Regions from separate parts of the Deinococcus radiotolerans genome, predicted to be linked through region 2. Evidence: riboswitches for the same ligand, from Rfam matches in the RefSeq annotation. Region 2 holds a riboswitch; each other region holds the start of a gene.

The links. A riboswitch is a leader RNA that binds a small molecule or an ion and turns the genes downstream of it on or off. The one in region 2 is predicted to bind cyclic di-GMP.
Region 1: it holds a riboswitch for cyclic di-GMP, as region 2 does, so the genes downstream of both, IEY63_RS02710 (glycoside hydrolase family 16 protein) here and IEY63_RS18435 (Ig-like domain-containing protein) in region 2, are expected to answer to the same signal.
Region 3: it holds a riboswitch for cyclic di-GMP, as region 2 does, so the genes downstream of both, IEY63_RS15895 (Ig-like domain-containing protein) here and IEY63_RS18435 (Ig-like domain-containing protein) in region 2, are expected to answer to the same signal.

Annotation. Positions count from the first base shown of each region.
Region 1 covers NZ_BMPE01000001.1:557,962-563,333, reverse strand. The annotation lists gene IEY63_RS02725 (ABC transporter substrate-binding protein) at 1-972, opposite strand, end outside; gene IEY63_RS02720 (N-acetylmannosamine-6-phosphate 2-epimerase) at 1,112-1,798, opposite strand; gene nagZ (beta-N-acetylhexosaminidase) at 1,885-3,363, shown strand; gene IEY63_RS02710 (glycoside hydrolase family 16 protein) at 3,418-4,185, opposite strand; cyclic di-GMP riboswitch class I at 4,198-4,272, opposite strand; gene IEY63_RS02705 (glycoside hydrolase family 26 protein) at 4,470-5,372, opposite strand, start outside.
Region 2 covers NZ_BMPE01000019.1:21,898-27,269, forward strand. The annotation lists gene thrC (threonine synthase) at 1-1,165, opposite strand, end outside; cyclic di-GMP riboswitch class II at 1,576-1,660, shown strand; gene IEY63_RS18435 (Ig-like domain-containing protein) at 1,723-2,109, shown strand; gene IEY63_RS18440 (ABC transporter ATP-binding protein) at 2,232-3,140, shown strand; gene IEY63_RS18445 (ABC transporter permease) at 3,137-3,958, shown strand; gene IEY63_RS18450 (sensor histidine kinase) at 4,087-5,259, shown strand; gene IEY63_RS18455 (response regulator transcription factor) at 5,256-5,372, shown strand, end outside.
Region 3 covers NZ_BMPE01000012.1:6,106-11,477, reverse strand. The annotation lists gene IEY63_RS15900 (hypothetical protein) at 1-606, opposite strand, end outside; cyclic di-GMP riboswitch class II at 1,574-1,657, shown strand; gene IEY63_RS15895 (Ig-like domain-containing protein) at 1,873-3,330, shown strand; gene IEY63_RS15890 (MarR family winged helix-turn-helix transcriptional regulator) at 3,441-3,899, shown strand; gene IEY63_RS15885 (DUF6624 domain-containing protein) at 4,011-4,328, shown strand; gene IEY63_RS15880 (hypothetical protein) at 4,364-4,603, shown strand; gene IEY63_RS15875 (TetR/AcrR family transcriptional regulator) at 5,084-5,372, opposite strand, start outside.

The DNA of each region.
Region 1 (5,372 bases), on a different contig from region 2:
GAACTGCAGCTGGTTCACGTCGTTCGTCAGGAACAGCGCGAGCTTCTGCGCCAGCGCCTTGTCGCGCACGCCCTTGGGCACCATGAAGCCCATCAGGCCGGTGTGGATGACGTTCCCGGCGATGTTGATCGGGTACGGCGCCACGCGCGTCTGATCGAAGATCGCCTTGTTGTCGTTCTGCACGCGCAGGATGAACTGCGGGCCCGTGATCAGCATGCCCAGCTTCCCGGCCGAGTACAGCTCGGTCGCGGCCGTGAACCCGCGGCGCATGGTGTCCTCGGGGATGTAGCCCTTCTTGTACAGGTCCACGTACGTCTGGAGCAGCTTGACGTGCTCGGCGCTGTTGAACACGGCCTTGCTGCCGCTCTTGTCGAGGATGGGCAGGCCCGCCTCCTGGAACACGTACAGCATGCTGATCCCGTTGATGTTCGGCATGAAGCCGTACATGCCGGTCTTGTCCTTGATCTGCTTGGCGGCGGCGATCAGCGTCTGGATGGTGCGGGGTGGGTTGGCGGGGTCCAGGCCGGCCTTGCGGAAGATCTCGGTGTTGTACGCCACGACCTTCGGCGCCCAGTACCACGGCACGCCCATGACCTTCCCGTCGTACGTGAAGGTGTCCAGGGGGCTGGCGAAGTACAGCTTCTTCTGCGCGGCGCTCAGGTCCAGGGGCTCCAGCGCGCCCTGCTGCACCAGCTTGACCGTCATGTCGCTGCTGAGGTTCACGGCAGCGGGGGGCCGGCCGGCGGCCACGGACGCCAGCAGTTTCTGCTCCATGGCGGTGGCGGGCACGTCCACCCACTTGAGTTCCACGTTCGGGTTTTCCTTCTCGAACTGCGTGACCAGGCGGTTCATCTCGTCGTTGAACAGAGGTGCGAGGCTGATCGTCCAGAATTCCAGCTGGGTCTTCTGCGCGTGGGCGGCCCCGCCGAGCATCGCGGCGGTGATCAGGGTGGTGAGGACGCGGTGTTTCATGCTTGAACTCCTGGGGTGAGACACGCCGGTGCGCGCGGGAACGGCTCCGGCAGGGGAACTTGAGAAGGATGTGCGCCGAATGTAGCGGTTTTCAGGCCAGCGCGTCTGAGAACCTGAGGGCCTCACTCTCACCACCCCGTCAGCTGGAGCGTTTCGAGCCCACCCCTAGGGCCTGGGCGAACCAGCGGGTCACGTGATCCGGCCGGGTGATCGCGCTGCCCACCACTACCGCGTGCGCGCCGGTCGCCAGGGCCTGCGCCGCCAGTTCCGGCGTGTTCAGACGGCCCTCCGCGATGAACGGCAGCCCCGCCCTGTTCAGGGCGCGCATCAGCTCGAAATCCGGCCCCGCTTGCTGCGGGCTGTGCGGTGTATACCCGCTCATGGTCGTGCCCACGATGTCCGCGCCCGCCGCGTAGGCCGCGTGGGCCTCGGCCAGCGTGCTCACGTCCGCCATGGCCAGCGCTCCGCAGGCGTGCGCCTCGGCAATCAGGTCCGCCACCGCGTACGGGCGGGGCAGGTCCGTGCCGTCGAACGCCACGACGTCCGCCCCAGCCTGGGCCACTGCGCGCACCTCTGCCGGTGTGGTCGTGATGTACACCGGCGAGCCCGGCTGCGCCTGCTTCGTCAGCCCGATCAGCGGCACGTCCGTCAGCGCCCGCACCGCGCGGATGTCCTCCGGGCTGCGCAGCCGCAGGCCACCCGCGCCGCCCAGCAGCGCCGCGCGGCTCATCGCCGCGATGATCCCCGTGTCCCGCATCGGGCTGCCGTCATCCGCCTGCACGCTCACGATCAGGACGCCCCGCAGGCGCATCAGCACGTCATTCACGCCCGACAGCCTACCGGACACCCGGCCGGACTGGTGCACGCCACCGCCAGCGGTGGCCCGGCGCGCGGTGGCGTACCCTGAGCGGCGTGAGCCCAACCCTGCACAGCACCCTGTCCAGCGGCGCGCTGGTGATGGTGGACATCCCCGGCCCCATCCTGGACGACGACACGGCCGAGCACCTGCGGCGGCGCGGCATCCGCAGCGTGTGCCTGTTCCGCAAGAACGTGGAATCTGAATCTCAGCTGCGGACCCTGTGCGCGGACCTGCGCGCCGTGATGGGTGAGCACGCCCTGATCGCCCTGGATCACGAGGGCGGCGCGATCCTGCGCCCGCTGTTCTGGCCGTTCGCGCCCAGCGCCATGAACCAGGGCGCAGCGCGGGACGAGGGACTCACGGAGGACGTGAACGCGGCGCTGGCGCGGCAGCTGCGCAGCGTGGGCATCAACTGGAATTTCGCGCCTGTCCTGGACGTGAACGTGAATCCCGCCAATCCCGTGATCGGCGAGCGGGCCTACGGCGCCGACGTGGACGTGGTGACCCGCATGGGTGGTGCGGCGCTTGCCGGGCACGACCGCGCGGGCGTGGCGGCGTGCGTGAAGCACTTCCCGGGGCATGGGGACACCAGCCTCGACAGTCACCTGGCTCTGCCGCGCGTGGACAAGCCGCGAGAGGCGCTGGACGCCGCGGAGTTCGCGCCGTTCCAAGCGCTGCTGCCGCGCTCGCCCGCCATGATGACCGCGCACATCATCTACCCGGCCCTGGATCCGGAGCGGCCCGCCACGCTGTCCCGCCGGGTGCTGACCGGCCTGCTGCGCGACGAGTGGGGCTTCGACGGCGTGGTCGTCACGGACTCCATGGGCATGAAGGCCATCGACGACCACTACGGCCGGGGCGAGGCGGGCGTGCTGGCCCTGCAGGCTGGCGCGGACCTGGTGATGGCCCTGGGCCGCCGTGAGGCGCAGGACGCCACCCTGGACGCCATTCAGGCCGCGCTGGACCGGGGCGCGCTGGACGCCGCGCAGATGCAGGCCAGCGTGCGCCGGCTGGAGGCCCTGGCTGAGCGTTACCCGGCGCAGGCCGACCCGACCCTGAACCCGATGGATGACGCGCCGCTGCTGGCGGACGCCTGGGCGCGCGGCCTGAGCGCGTACCGGAACCCGGTGGCGCCGGCGCCCGGATCGCGGGTGCTGCTGGTCGCGCAGGCGAAGGTGCCCCGTGAGAATGTCAGCGAGGCCAGCGTGGACGCCCAGACCCTCGCGGATGAACTGCGCGGCGTGTACGACGTGCACCTGCACGCCTTCGAGGACCCCGCCGAGCTGGACTGGGCGGCGCTGCGCGGGCAGGAACGGCCGGTGATCCTGGCGACCACGTCCCGGCACCGGCACGCCGCGCTGCGCGGCGCCCAGCCCGACCTGCACCTGGCGCTGTACAACCCTTACGCGGCGCTGGACGTGGACGCCCCGGCCCTGATCACCTACGGATTCCAGCCAGAGGCGCGCCAGTCGATCCTGTCGTGGCTGCGCGCGGAGCGCCGCGCGACGGGTACGCTGCCCTTCCCCGCGTAAACCGCAAGAGTAACCCCGCCCCTGCATGCTCTGGGGCGGGGCTGCTCTTGTGTGTCAGAAGGCTTCGAACTGGACGGAATCCACGAGCATGTACACGGTGCCCGTCGTGGCCTGTCCGCCCCACCCGGCGCTGTTGGTGGGCCACACGTTCAGCATGATGTGCGCGGGCTGCTGCGGGACGTTCTTGGTGGTCTCCCAGACTTTCGAGCCGTTCAGGTAGTACGTGATGCGGTCGGGGCGCCACTCGTAGGTCATCGTCTGGAAGTTCTGCCCGAAGCTCACGCCGGTGGGCATGACGCTGTAGTCCTTGCTGTTGACGGTGTTCCACACGGCGGCGTTCAGCGTCTTGGGACGGTTTCCCTCGATTTCCAAGTCAATTTCGGTGGCGCTGTTGTCGACGTAGCTGAAGGCGCCGCTGATGTTGCCGCTGAGGACCTTGCCGCTCTTGGTGGGGCTGGCGCTGGTGCTGGCCGCGCGGAAGCGGTAGGTGTACCGGCCGAAGCCGAAGGTCTGGGCGCTCTGCACCTCGGCGGCGCGGGCACACAGGCCGGTCGCGCAGTTCTGCACGTTCAGCGTGAGCAGCAGGTGGCCGTTCTTGACGCTGGCCAGCGACGAGTCGAACGCGCCGGTCAGGCCGGGCTGCTGCCAGAAGCCCGCCCAGCTGGATTTGATCCACTTGCCCGCGTCGAGGGTATCGAAGTTTTCTGACCAGGTGACGCTCGCGGGGCGCAGCGTGGCGGTGGATTCGGGTTTGGTGACGCCGCTGCAGGCGACGAGGCTCAGGCTGAGCAGGGCAGTGAACAGGGTACGGCGAATGAGCATGCTGAATCTCCCTCTGGCGGCCCGGCCAACCCTGTGGGTTCCGTGGCTTTGCGTCACCGTCTTGCAACGGTTTTGCCTTGAGCATTGGGATGCTCTGACTGTCCGGCGAGTTTCGCGAAAACAGTCCTTCAAGGTTCTTACATGAACGCCTCACGTGTCACCCCCATCTGGGGGTGCGCGGCTTTAATAAAAGGGGGTGAGAGGGGGGACGTGGCCTGCACCTCGGCACGCGCCTCAACAGCCCTGGGGCGCCGGTGCAGACGCCGTCAAGGGATTCCGGCGGTTCACTTCACGCAGCGGCGGAAGGCCCCCAGTGCGGCCTCGCTGGTCGTCAATCGCCAGTCCACCCGACCGTCTTTCAGGTGAAACCAGAACGCCCGGCGGATCTTGCCGAAGCCCGGCAGGTCCGCGCACATGTACCGGATCCACGCGGCCTTGCTGCCCCCCTGCTCCACGCTGGACAGTTCGCCCAGCTGCACGGGTTTGCCCACCGCCACGCGCTTGAGCTCCGCGTAGGACGGCCCGAAGGTGTCCCGGAAACTCAGCCAGCGGTTCCAGGGGTTCGTGGTGCCCCAGTTGTAGCCGTCCAGGCCCACTTCATTCACCCACGCTCCGCCGGGGTACAGCGCCTTGTAGGAACTCAGGGCGCCGGGGAAGAGGATATTCGGTGTCCACACCCAGCGGACCGGGGCTTTCTCCGCGCGGAAGACGTTGACCATGTGCCGCCACGCGCGGATGAAGTCGGCGGGCGTGTTGGTGCGGGTCAGCTGGTACGTGCCCCAGTTGCCGTTCATCTCCGGGGCGAACGTGATCTTGACCGTGGCGCCGCCACTGCGGATGTCCCGCGCGAACTTCTTCAGGTAGGCGTCGTGGCGGCCAGAGGCGATGTCACGGTAGGGCACGCCCACGGCAGTCCCATCCGGTTTGCGGATGCGGGGCTGCCAGGAGAGTTCCAGTTCACGCTTCTGTCCCGTGAGTGCCCTGGCGTACTCCCGCTGGAAGGGCACGTTCCAGTCCTGGAACCAGCGGACGGACGTGAAGGTGCAGTTCACCTTGCGTTCCACCGCAGTCAGGACCTCAAGGCTGTTGACCGTCAGGCCGAAAATGCCGCAGCTGGGCAGGCGGGAGCTGGGTGCAGCCTGACTGCTCAGGAGGATCAGCGGTGTCAGGGGCAGCAGGATGGACAG
Region 2 (5,372 bases):
AGACGGTGCGGATGGTGCGCAGGCGGTCGGCGTGGGTGCTGCGTCCGCTGCGGAAGCCGCTGGCCTGCACGGCGTCCCAGTGAGGGGTGCCACTCAGGGCGACGGGGCGGCTCTGGCCGACCTCGTCCCACCAACTGCGCGTCTGCACGGCGTCCGCTCCGGCGATCAGGTACAGGTAGCGTTCGAAGTTGCTGGCCTTGCCGATGTCCATGCTGGGGCTGCTGGTCACCGCGACCCGGTCGGCGGGGCGGACGTGGTAGGTGCCGCCGCTGAAGAAGTCGTGCAGGACGTCGTTCTCGTTGCTGGCGACGAGCAGCTGCCCGATGGGCAGGCCCATGGATTTGGCGAGGTACCCGGCGAACACGTTCCCGAAGTTCCCGGACGGCACGCTGAAGTCGGCCTCTGCCCCGGCGGGGAGGTTCAGGGCGAGGTACGCCTTGAAGTAGTACACGGCCTGCGCGAGCACCCGCGCCCAGTTGATGCTGTTCACCGCGCCGATGTCGTAGCGGGCCTTGAAGTCCGCGTCGGCGTTCACGGCCTTCACGAGGTCCTGACAGTCGTCGAAGACGCCCTCCACGGCCAGGTTGAAGATGTTCGGCTCCTGGAGGCTGAACATCTGCGCCTGCTGAAAGGCACTCATGCGGCCGTGCGGGGAGAGCATCACGACGTTCACGCGCGCCTTGCCGAGCATGGCGTACTCGGCCGCCGAGCCGGTGTCGCCGCTGGTGGCGCCCAGGATGTTCAGCCGCTCGTCGCGGCGTTCCAGAACGTACTCGAACACCTGCCCCAGGAACTGCATGGCCATGTCCTTGAACGCCAGGGACGGCCCGTTTGACAGTTCCAGCAGGTACAGGCCGCCCCCGTCCGGACCCGTCTCGCCCAGCGGGGTCAGGGGCGTGATCTCGGGGCTGTGGAAGACCTCTTGCGTGTACGTGCTCCGCAGCAGGGCGCGCAGGTCCGCTTCGGGGATGTCCGTGATGAAGGGGCGCATCACCTCGTAGGCGAGGTCCGCGTAGCTGAGGTCCCGCCACGCGGCCAGCTGCTCAGGCGTGACTGTGGGAATCGACTCGGGCATCGCCAGCCCGCCGTCCGGGGCGAGGCCCGAGAGCAGCACGTCCGAGAAGGACCCGAGGTCGCGCGCGCCGCGCGTGGAAACGTACTTCATGCATCCTCCCGCGCCCACGCGGTGGGCGACTTGCGTGCCGTCACTCTAGCGGCGGCGCCCGCTGCACCGCCGCGCGCGCACTAGGGCACTGACCACCCCGTCCACGCGGTCTTCATCTGGCGGGGCGGCGGATTCTGACAGAACTGTTACTGGGCGCCTCCGTCCTGACCGGGCGCCCACGTCCGGCGGGTCGGGGCCCTGTCCGGCCGGCGCTGGCGGCCTGGCCAGCCCAGGCGGAAGCCGTCCCAGACGCAGGGCACGCCGGTCCATCCCCGCAGGCCCCCGGGCCAGACGGTGGAGGTCCGCGCGGGGCTGTGCGTGTGGGTCACTCAGGAACGGTTCATGCGGGGACGTGTGACAGGTGCGAAGGGCAGCGGCCGCCATCATGACCTCACTCGCTACGGAGACAACGGGCGAGAAGAGGCGACGAAGCGTGGTCCTGTATGCGGGCACCTGGGACACGTGGAGCCAGTGGTGCGACCGGCTTTTCGACCAGTGTTCCAGCCCGGCTGGACGCTGGACCCACCAACTGCGACCCCTCGCAGGAGGAGTACCCCATGCGCGCATTTCTTCTGTCTGCACTGATCGCGGTGCTGGCCACCAGCTGCGGTGGCCCCGCCACGCCCAGCACCACCTCCCAGTCCACCGACAGCCACATCGACGTGACGGCCCCCAAGGTCACCATGGTGATGAACCCCCAGACGCTGCGGGAAAAGGGCAACGTGTTCTTCCGCCTGTCCACCCAGGACAACGTCGCCGTGTCCCGCGTGGTGCTGATCATCGACGGGCAGACTTTCGTGGACGACCCGACCGCGTACAACTCCTACGCGAAGTACTTCGAGGCGGGCAGCAACGGCGAGCACACCGTGACCGTCCGCGTGTACGACCTCGCGCAGAACGTCACCGAGCAGACCCAGAACTTCAACGTCCGCATCGGGCAGTAAGGCGGCCCGGACCCGCTGGTCCTGATTCGGCCCTGGCCACGCCGTCCGGTATGACACCTGTCACCCGGCGCGCCTGACAGGCGGCACTGGGGCGCGCCGCGCGGCCCTGGCACGCTGGGGGCATGAACGCGATCGAACTGAGCGGTGTGAACAAGACCTTCGGGCGGGTGACGGCGCTGCGCGACCTGAACCTGAGTGTGCGCGCCGGGGAACTCACGGCGCTGCTGGGGCCGAACGGGGCGGGCAAGACCACCGCCATCAACCTGATGCTGGGGCTGGCGGCGCCCAGCGCGGGTCAGGTGCGCGTGCTGGGCGGCAACCCCCGCGATGACGTGGTACGCGCCCGGATCGGGTCGATGCCGCAGGAGAGCGCGCTGCCACCCGCGCTGACCGTGCGCGAGGCGGTCACGCTGCTGGCGTCGTTCTACCCGGCGCCGCTGCCGGTGGCGCAGGCACTAGCCCTGGCTGACCTAGAGGGCGTGGCGCACCGCCGTTCGGGCGCGCTGTCCGGTGGGCAGAAGCGGCGCCTGGCGTTCGCGCTGGCGGCGGTCGGGAATCCCGAGGTGCTGCTGATCGACGAGCCCACCACCGGCATGGACGCCCAGAGCCGACTGGCGTTCTGGGAGGCTGTGACTGCCCTGAAGGCGGCGGGGCGCACGATCCTGCTCACCACGCACTACCTGGAGGAGGCCGAACGCGCCGCGGACCGGGTGGTCGTCATGAACGCCGGGGCGGTGCTGGCGGACGGTAGCCCAGAGGCGCTGCGCTCGCAGGCGGGCGGGGCGCGCGTGAGCTTCACGTCCGATCTGGTACTGGCCGAGCTGCGGCACCTGCCGGGCGCCGAGGACGTCCGCGTGGACGCCCAGGGGCACGCGCAGCTGCGCACGGGCGCCCCCGAGGCGCTGCTGCGCGCTCTGATCGCGCGGGACGTGCCCTTCTCGAACCTGGAGGTCACGCGCGCCAGCCTCGAAGACGCCTTCCTCTCGCTGACCGCCCCGGCCGGACCCGCCGGGAAGGACGTGACCGCATGACCCACCTGACCTCTGCCCGGCCCACCGACCTGCCCGCCCCGGTAACGGGCGCGCGCCGCGCACCGCGCCTGCGCGCGCTGGGGGGGCTGGTGCTGGCCGAGCTGCGCCGCATGCTGCGCAACCCGATGTTCGCGGTGGGCACCATCGGCTTCCCGGTGATGTTCTTCGCGCTGTTCGGCCTGAGCGCCGTGAACGAGACCACGGCGGAGGGCCTGAAGGTGGGGCCGCTGATCCTGGTGAATTTCGGGGCGTACTCGCTGCTGTCCCTGGCCATGTTCTCGTTCGGGTCGGCGGTGGCGCTGGAACGCACCGGCGGGTGGCTGCGGCTGCTGCGGGCGTCGCCCCTCCCGGCGGGCGTGTACTTCGCGGCGAAGGTGGGCGCGGCGCTGCTGTTCAGCGCGCTGAGCCTGGGCGTGCTGTACACCTTCGCGCACGTGGCGGGCGGCGTGAGCATCCCGGCGGGCACGGCGCTGCTGCTGCTGGCGAAGCTGCTGCTGGGCATGGTGCCGCTGATCGCGCTGGGCCTGAGCATCGGCTTCCTGGTCACGCCGACCGGCGCGCAGATCACCGCGAACCTCGTGAGTGTCCTGATGTCCTTCGCGTCGGGCCTGTTCACCCCGCTGGACCAGATGCCCGCGTTCGTGCAGAAGGTCGCGCCGTACCTGCCCGCGTACCACCTGGGGGCCGTGGCGCGCGGCACGGTGGCCGGGCAGACGGCGGGCGAGGCCGGGCACTGGCTGGCGCTGCTGGGCTTCGCCGCCTTGTTCGGCGCGCTGGCCGCGTGGGGCCTGAAACGCGACGAGAGCCGCGAGGGCTGAGCACCGGGGGGAGGCGGGCCGCCAGGAGCGGTACCCGCACCCCCCGTTTCAGGCATCCTGGGGGGGACCGGCCTCGTCCTGCTGTCCCCTGTCCCCTGACTCTTCACCCGTCCGCTTCTGGAGGCTTCATGAACCGCATTCCCTTCGCGCAGCAGGTGCCGCACGAGGTGCGCCGATCGGGGCGCACGCTGCTGTTCTGGCAGGTGTTTCCGCTGCTGTGGCTGGCGTTCCTGTACTACCCGGTGCAGGCGTTCCTGGACGCGCCGCACGGGCCGGGCGCGGCGGCGCTGTTCTGGGGCCTGAACACCGTGTTCGTGGGCGTGTTCCTGCGCAGCTTCTGGGGCCGCCCGGACCCGCGCTGGAGCGTGGGTGGCTGGGCGCTGAGCGTCGTGACGTACGCGCTGCTGCTGCCGCTCGCGCCGGGCGGGGCGAGCGCGTACCTGATCTACGGCGGCAGCATGATCGGCTTCCAGGCCAGCACGGGACTGGCCGCGTGGCTGGCGATCCTGAACGTCGCGCTGATGATCCTGCCCTTCTGGAACGGCACGTACGCGCCGGGGGATCTGGCGTGGCTGGCCCCGAACATGCTGTTCACGCTGGTGGCCGCGTACGGGAATCACGCGTCGTTCCGGCGGCGGGTGGCGGACGCGCAGCTGACCGCCGCGCACGCCGAGCAGGAGCGGCTGGCGGCCGAAGCCGAGCGGGAGCGGATCGCGCGGGACCTGCACGACCTGCTGGGCCACACCCTGAGCGTGATCGTGCTGAAAAGCGAGCTGGCCGGGAAACTCGCCGGGCGCGACCCGGCGCGGGCCGCCGAGGAGATCCGCGAGGTGGAACGCATCAGCCGCGAGGCGCTGGGCGAGGTGCGCGCCGCCGTGAGCGGCTACCGCGGCAGCGGCCTCAGTGCCGAACTGGCCCGCGCCAAGGTGGCGCTGGACGCCGCCGGGGTGCGCCTGACGGTGGGCAGCGCCCTGTGCGCCCTGCCGCCCGCGACCGAGGCGGCCGCCGCGATGCTGCTGCGCGAGGCGGTCACGAACGTCGTCAGGCACGCCCGCGCCCGTACGGTGGACGTGACCCTGGTGCCGCAGGGGCGCGGCTGGCAGCTGACCGTCCGCGACGACGGCGTGGGCGGCCTGGGCCCCGAGGGAAGCGGCCTGACCGGCATGCGCGAGCGGCTGCGGGCCATCGGGGGCACCCTGACGCGCGACGGGCGGGGCGGCACCACCCTGACGGCCACGCTGCCCGGCGAGGACGAGCGCGCGGCCCTGACCGTCCCGGCCGGGGCGCGGGGGCGCGCGTGATCCGCGTGCTGCTGGCCGAGGATCAGGCGCTGGTGCGCGGCGCTCTGTCCGCGCTGCTGTCGCTGGAGGGCGACCTGGACGTGGTGGGCGCCGCTGCCGACGGCGAGGCCGCC
Region 3 (5,372 bases), on a different contig from region 2:
GCTGATGTCGCTGGTGGGCACGGTCGCGGACGCGCCGTTCACGCCCGCCGTTTTGGGACTGAGGGCCAGGTTGACGGTGCTGTCGGTGAACAGCTGGGGGACGTTCTCGGTGGGGGCCAGGACGCTGCTGGCCGGGTCCATGACCGCGTGCGCGGTCAGGCGGACGCTGCCCCCGGTGGTGGTGAGGGTACCGGCGTTCTCGGCAGCGGGGCCATATGCGAGGAGGGTGGCGTTGGTGGCGTCGTCCTTGACGGCGTTCTCGAAGGTGTAGGTGCCGGAGGGGAGCAGCAGCGTGCGGCGGAACAGGTTGCCGCTGTTGAGTTCGACCGTGGCTGCGCCGGTGCCGGTGGGGTCGTAGGTGGTGCCGTTGAACGTGACGACCTGGCCGGAGTCGTCACGTACGGTGACGACGACGTGGCGAGCCGGAGCGTCACTGGTGAGGCCGAGGCCACCGAGGTCCTGGGGGGCGGCGCCCACCATGAATCCAGTGGCGCTCAGGCGCAGTTCGGTAAGCGGACTGGCGGTGGGTGTGGCGGTGCTGTGCCCGCAGGACGCAAGGAGTAGGGCGAGGGATGGACACGCGAGAGCAGAGACGGTGCGGCGCATGGAGACTCCTGTCCAGGAGCGTCGGGGCGCCTGGTGAATACGGGTGGACGGCTGAGCCTCCCTGGCCCGGGTCGGGAAGGCCTGGGCGAGCGCACCGGGAGGAATGGTGAAGAACTTCATTCTTGCCTCATACTCTGCTGGCTGGCGGGTCACAGCGTCCTTACACGCGGCGCACCCGACCAGATGAGCGCGGCAGGAAAGCGCCTATCGGCAGCGGTGGCCTCGCCCCTCACGTCACCAAACGCTGAAAGCGGGGAAACGGCGACCTTGTGTGGGCTTCTCACTGTTCATCCCGGGCGGTGCTCGAGGAAGGGGGCTACTGGCGTGTACACCGAGTCAGTTGTCAGGCCCGATATGATGACGACTGCATTACTACAGCAGCCCGCCTGGCCGTGCCCAGGATCGAAATGGACACCTTGGCGCTGAACCTAGACACTGAAGCGCACGGCCAGATGAACTGCGTCTCCCTGCAGCACCTCGCGGTGCACCTGGGCGTGACGGTGACCTGCTTCATGACGACCGCGCCGGAAGAAGGCCTCACGTGTCATGCGCGGACCCTGCATGAGAGCGGCCGGGCTGGTCCCCGTGAGCCGCGAGGTGCTGCGGCAGCGGGGGTTGAACGGTACCCGGTCAGCCCTGGCATATCGGCTCCGGGCCGCTGGCCTGGGCCTGTTGCTCCGGGCCACGCGGCAGGCGGTGACGCGGGTGGTCGGCGTGTGGCGCCAGAAGGAGGAGCGTCGGGATATTCGACTGCCGGACGGCGTGTCCTGGCGTGGCCCTGGGCGTCCGGTCAACGTTGCCCACCATCGAGGCGGCGCCTGGCTTCCACGCGTGCGTTGTGGTCAGCAGGATGGCAGGGCAACTCAGGGAAGGGCCCACTGCAGACTCATGGAACCATCTCACGTTGTAAGGTTTCTGTGAAATGACCAGCCGCAGAGTATGAGGCACAGGTGAATTTTTAAACAGCAACCTGATGCGAGGCGATGATGTCGGGCCCTTACCCGGGCACCTTGGTCCGACTGAGCCAGTGGTGCGCCCACCGCAGCGTCTCCCCGTCCACGGCCCCCGGGTCGAGTTCTTTCCGCTGGCGTGCCTGCACACCGGCCTGGAGTCCTGACGCGTTCCTTCCTGCCGCCCCTGCCGAGGCTCTTAACGCTGCGCTAACGACACATTCACTAAGTTGCCTGCGTTCGACCGCGCCCACCGCGCATCACACCACGCCTTTCACGCACGGCCCCTTCCCCGGAAGGCGCCACAGGAGCACCCATGCGTTCAGTCCTCAACACCACCCTTGCCCTGACCACCCTCACCCTGGCCCTCGCGTCCTGCGGCCAGCGCGCCGTCACCCCCACCGCCAAAGGACCCCTCATGAAGGTCGAGGTCAGCGCGCCCGCCTTCGCAGGGCAGGGCCTCGGCGCACAGGGCCTCACCGGCGACGCCCCCGCCCGCCACTACGACGTGACCGTCCGCGACAGCGCCGGCAAGACCGTCACCTTCAACGGCACCACCTACGACCCCACCGGCACCGGCGCCACCACCCTGACCCTGAACAGCGCCAACAGCTACCACCGCCTCCTGCTCCTCCCCAAAGGGGACTACACCTTCGAAAACAAGGTCAAGGACGACGCGACCAGCGCCACCCTCCTCGCGTACGGCCCCGCCGCGGAGAACGCCGGCACGGTCGACAAGAACAACACCGTCATCCGCATCAAATCCCACGCGGTGTACGACGCGGCCACCAGCACCCTGGCACCCAGCCTGAGCATGAACGAGCTGTACACCGACACGACGTTCAACCTCAGCCTCAACCTGAAAACCGCACCCGTGAACAGCGGCGCGTCCGCCACCGTCCCCACCAGCGACATCGGCCCCGTGACCTACACCCTGGGTAACGTCAGCGACGGCGTGCTGAACGGCGCGGGCAGCAAGATCGGCGTGAACGTCACGTCGCGCGGTACGGACACCGACAGTGAACTGAACGTCACCGCCACCTTCCAGGCGTGGGTGCAGGTCGCCGGCACGGACACCGCCAGCTACCAGACGGTCAGCGAAAGCTTCGCCAAGCAGATCCAGACCAACGGGCTGACCACCGACACGGTCATGCCCACGCTGACCTTCGCGACCGCCTCGGCCTCGACGGGCGCCGCGCTGAACCTGACCGGTACGGTCGGGGACGACCAGGGCGTGCAGAACGTCCGTGCGTACGTGGACGGCAACCTCGTGGCCAGCAACAACCCCGCCGAGCAGAGTGGCGGCGTCGCGGCCCTGACCGGCGACAGCCAGGGCAACTGGACGGCCGCGTGGACGCCCGCCAAGGACGGGGACTACAGCGTCGTGGTGATCGCGGAGGACACCAGCGGCAACGAAACCCGCGCTGAGCAGACCATCACCGCCACCACGCCCACCGGCGTGACCTACAACATCACGCCCGCCTACGACTGGAACACCAACGCCGTCACATTTATGGCCGGGCAGGTCAACACCTTCAAGGTGCACTGGGACGGCAGCTACAGCTACATGCACGTCTGGATGTCGGTCCTGAGCGGCCCCGGTGACTTCACCGCCACGCTGACCGCCCCTGACGGCTCCAACCAGCCGATTTTCTACGGCGGTAACAACACCGGCTACATCGAATTCGGCGACCAGTACCAGCCTGGCGACTACACCATTACCATGGTCAGCAACAGCGACGCTGTGATTGACGTTCAGGCACACCTGCACTAAGCACGCAGCGTCCTGGTCCACAGCCCCCACCATCTGGTGGGGGCTGTTCATGAGCACCACGGACGCGACCTGCTCACCCTGTCGTTCGCGCCAGCCGGGAGGGTCGGCGCATGTCGGTCGACTCATCCCTGTCTTCCCGCACCGAACGGCGCTCGGCAGACCTCTCCACCCTGGTCGTGCGGCTCGCCCATGACCTGCACGTGCACCTTGCCGCGAAGGTCGCCTCGTCCGCGCTGAGCGTGGAGGCCGTTCATCTGCTCGCGGCCATTCAGGCGTCGCCAGGGCTCACGTTGAAGGCGCTGAGCGCCCGCCTCCGGTTCATCGGGGACCTGACCGAGCTCCTCGCGGACCTGACCGCGCAGGGGCTCATCACGCGGCGCATGGACAGTGCGGTGCTCACCGATGCGGGTCAGCTGGCGCTGCGGCGTCCACTGGCCCGTATGACCGCCCGGCAGACCTCGCTGTTCGCGCACCTCAGCGCCACGGAACAGGCCCGACTGGCGGCCCTGCTCCGCAAGGCACTGGACCGCCCGCAGCTCTTCGGTGCACCTCCCGTACAGGCGTCATGACGGACCCTGTGCCGACTCCAGCTGACCTGAGCCGGTGGACCGCCGCGCGACGCTGGTTTGAGGCGCACCTGACCTGAGTGGTGCGGCGGTTCACGTCGTAAGGCGACGTCGGTGAACCTGCCCTTGGACGCGTGGTTGCTCGCGCAGCACGCCGACCAGGCGCTGATGGTGCAGGCATGCGTGCTGGACCTGATCACGCAGCAGCGTAGCACCCTCCGGGAAGCGCAGCACTTCGCGTATCTCACGGACCGGGTGCGGCTTGGCCGTGGGGAGTCGCAGGTGTACGGCACGCAGGTGCATTACGGCGGCGTGCAAAACAGAGCCTCCCCGATCCGCCTGGACGATCCCACCAGGGTCGACCAGCGCCGCGCGGCGGTTGGTCTCGAGCCGCTCGCGGACTACCTCAAGCGGTTCGAGCGGCGCCGGTGAGTCCGCCAGCGGCAGACGAGCAGTCAGGAGAGGCCATGGATGACCACAGCGAACTCACGCGCAAACCGACTCCTTGCTCACTGCGGGAGCGCCTGCACGCGAACCGCCTGCTGCGGGGCGTGGGGAACGCGGCTGTCGCGGTGAACGGTCTGCTCGGGCAGGGCAGCCCCCCGCCACTGATCCTGCCGCCCGCTGAGGAGCGTCGTGCGCCACCACTGCCCGACACGGACGAGTTTGCCGCCGCATTCCGGGAGGTGCGCCAGCTCATCAAGTGAGACGAGACCTGAGGGACCGACGTCCGCCCGCCACGGGTTCTGGCCAGCACCCGCGGCGGGCGCGGCACACCGTATTCGTTCTGCCCTCGATCCAGCCCACTGCGCCGGGTCATGATGGGAGCATTGTTCACAGGGGCCCTCCCGGCTCACGATGGGCGCAGCTGACCGGAGAGGACGGAATGCTGAGCCGGGCGTACAGTTTGGCGTCCCACGTGCCCTGAGGCCCACTCGGCCGACACAGATCCACGAACTGCTCCGTCGGCTGATCGGCGTCCGCAGAACCCCCTGCACTTCTGGTCGTCCTGTGAATACCGTGAGGCCTGATCGTCCTCCTGACCCTGGTGGGGCCGCCCGCCACCCGTGGCCGAGGGCAGCAGGTGGCGGTGCAGAGCCCAGCGTCGGATGACGATCCCCAGTGGACATGGCGCGCCGCTGCAGGCCGGATCAGTGGGCGGCGAGCGCGCGGTGCGGTGCGGTGGATCAGCTTCGACGCTCGCTGGACTGCTGGTGATGCATGCCCGCCGCGATCAGGCGAACGCCGGTCCGCCAGACCTGACCTGCCACCTGCCCGGCCAGCATGACCCCATGCAGATAATCCACCAGGACGTGGCCCGCCTCGGACACGGCCGTGCGGGGGAGATTCAGCGGTGCGGTGGCCTGCGCGAACAGCCGGTCAAAGTGGGCCATGACGGCCTGGGCCGGCACGTGGCCGGCGATGATGTCGACGGTCAGCCCGGGGTACCGCTCGATGGCCGCCACGTAGTGTCCT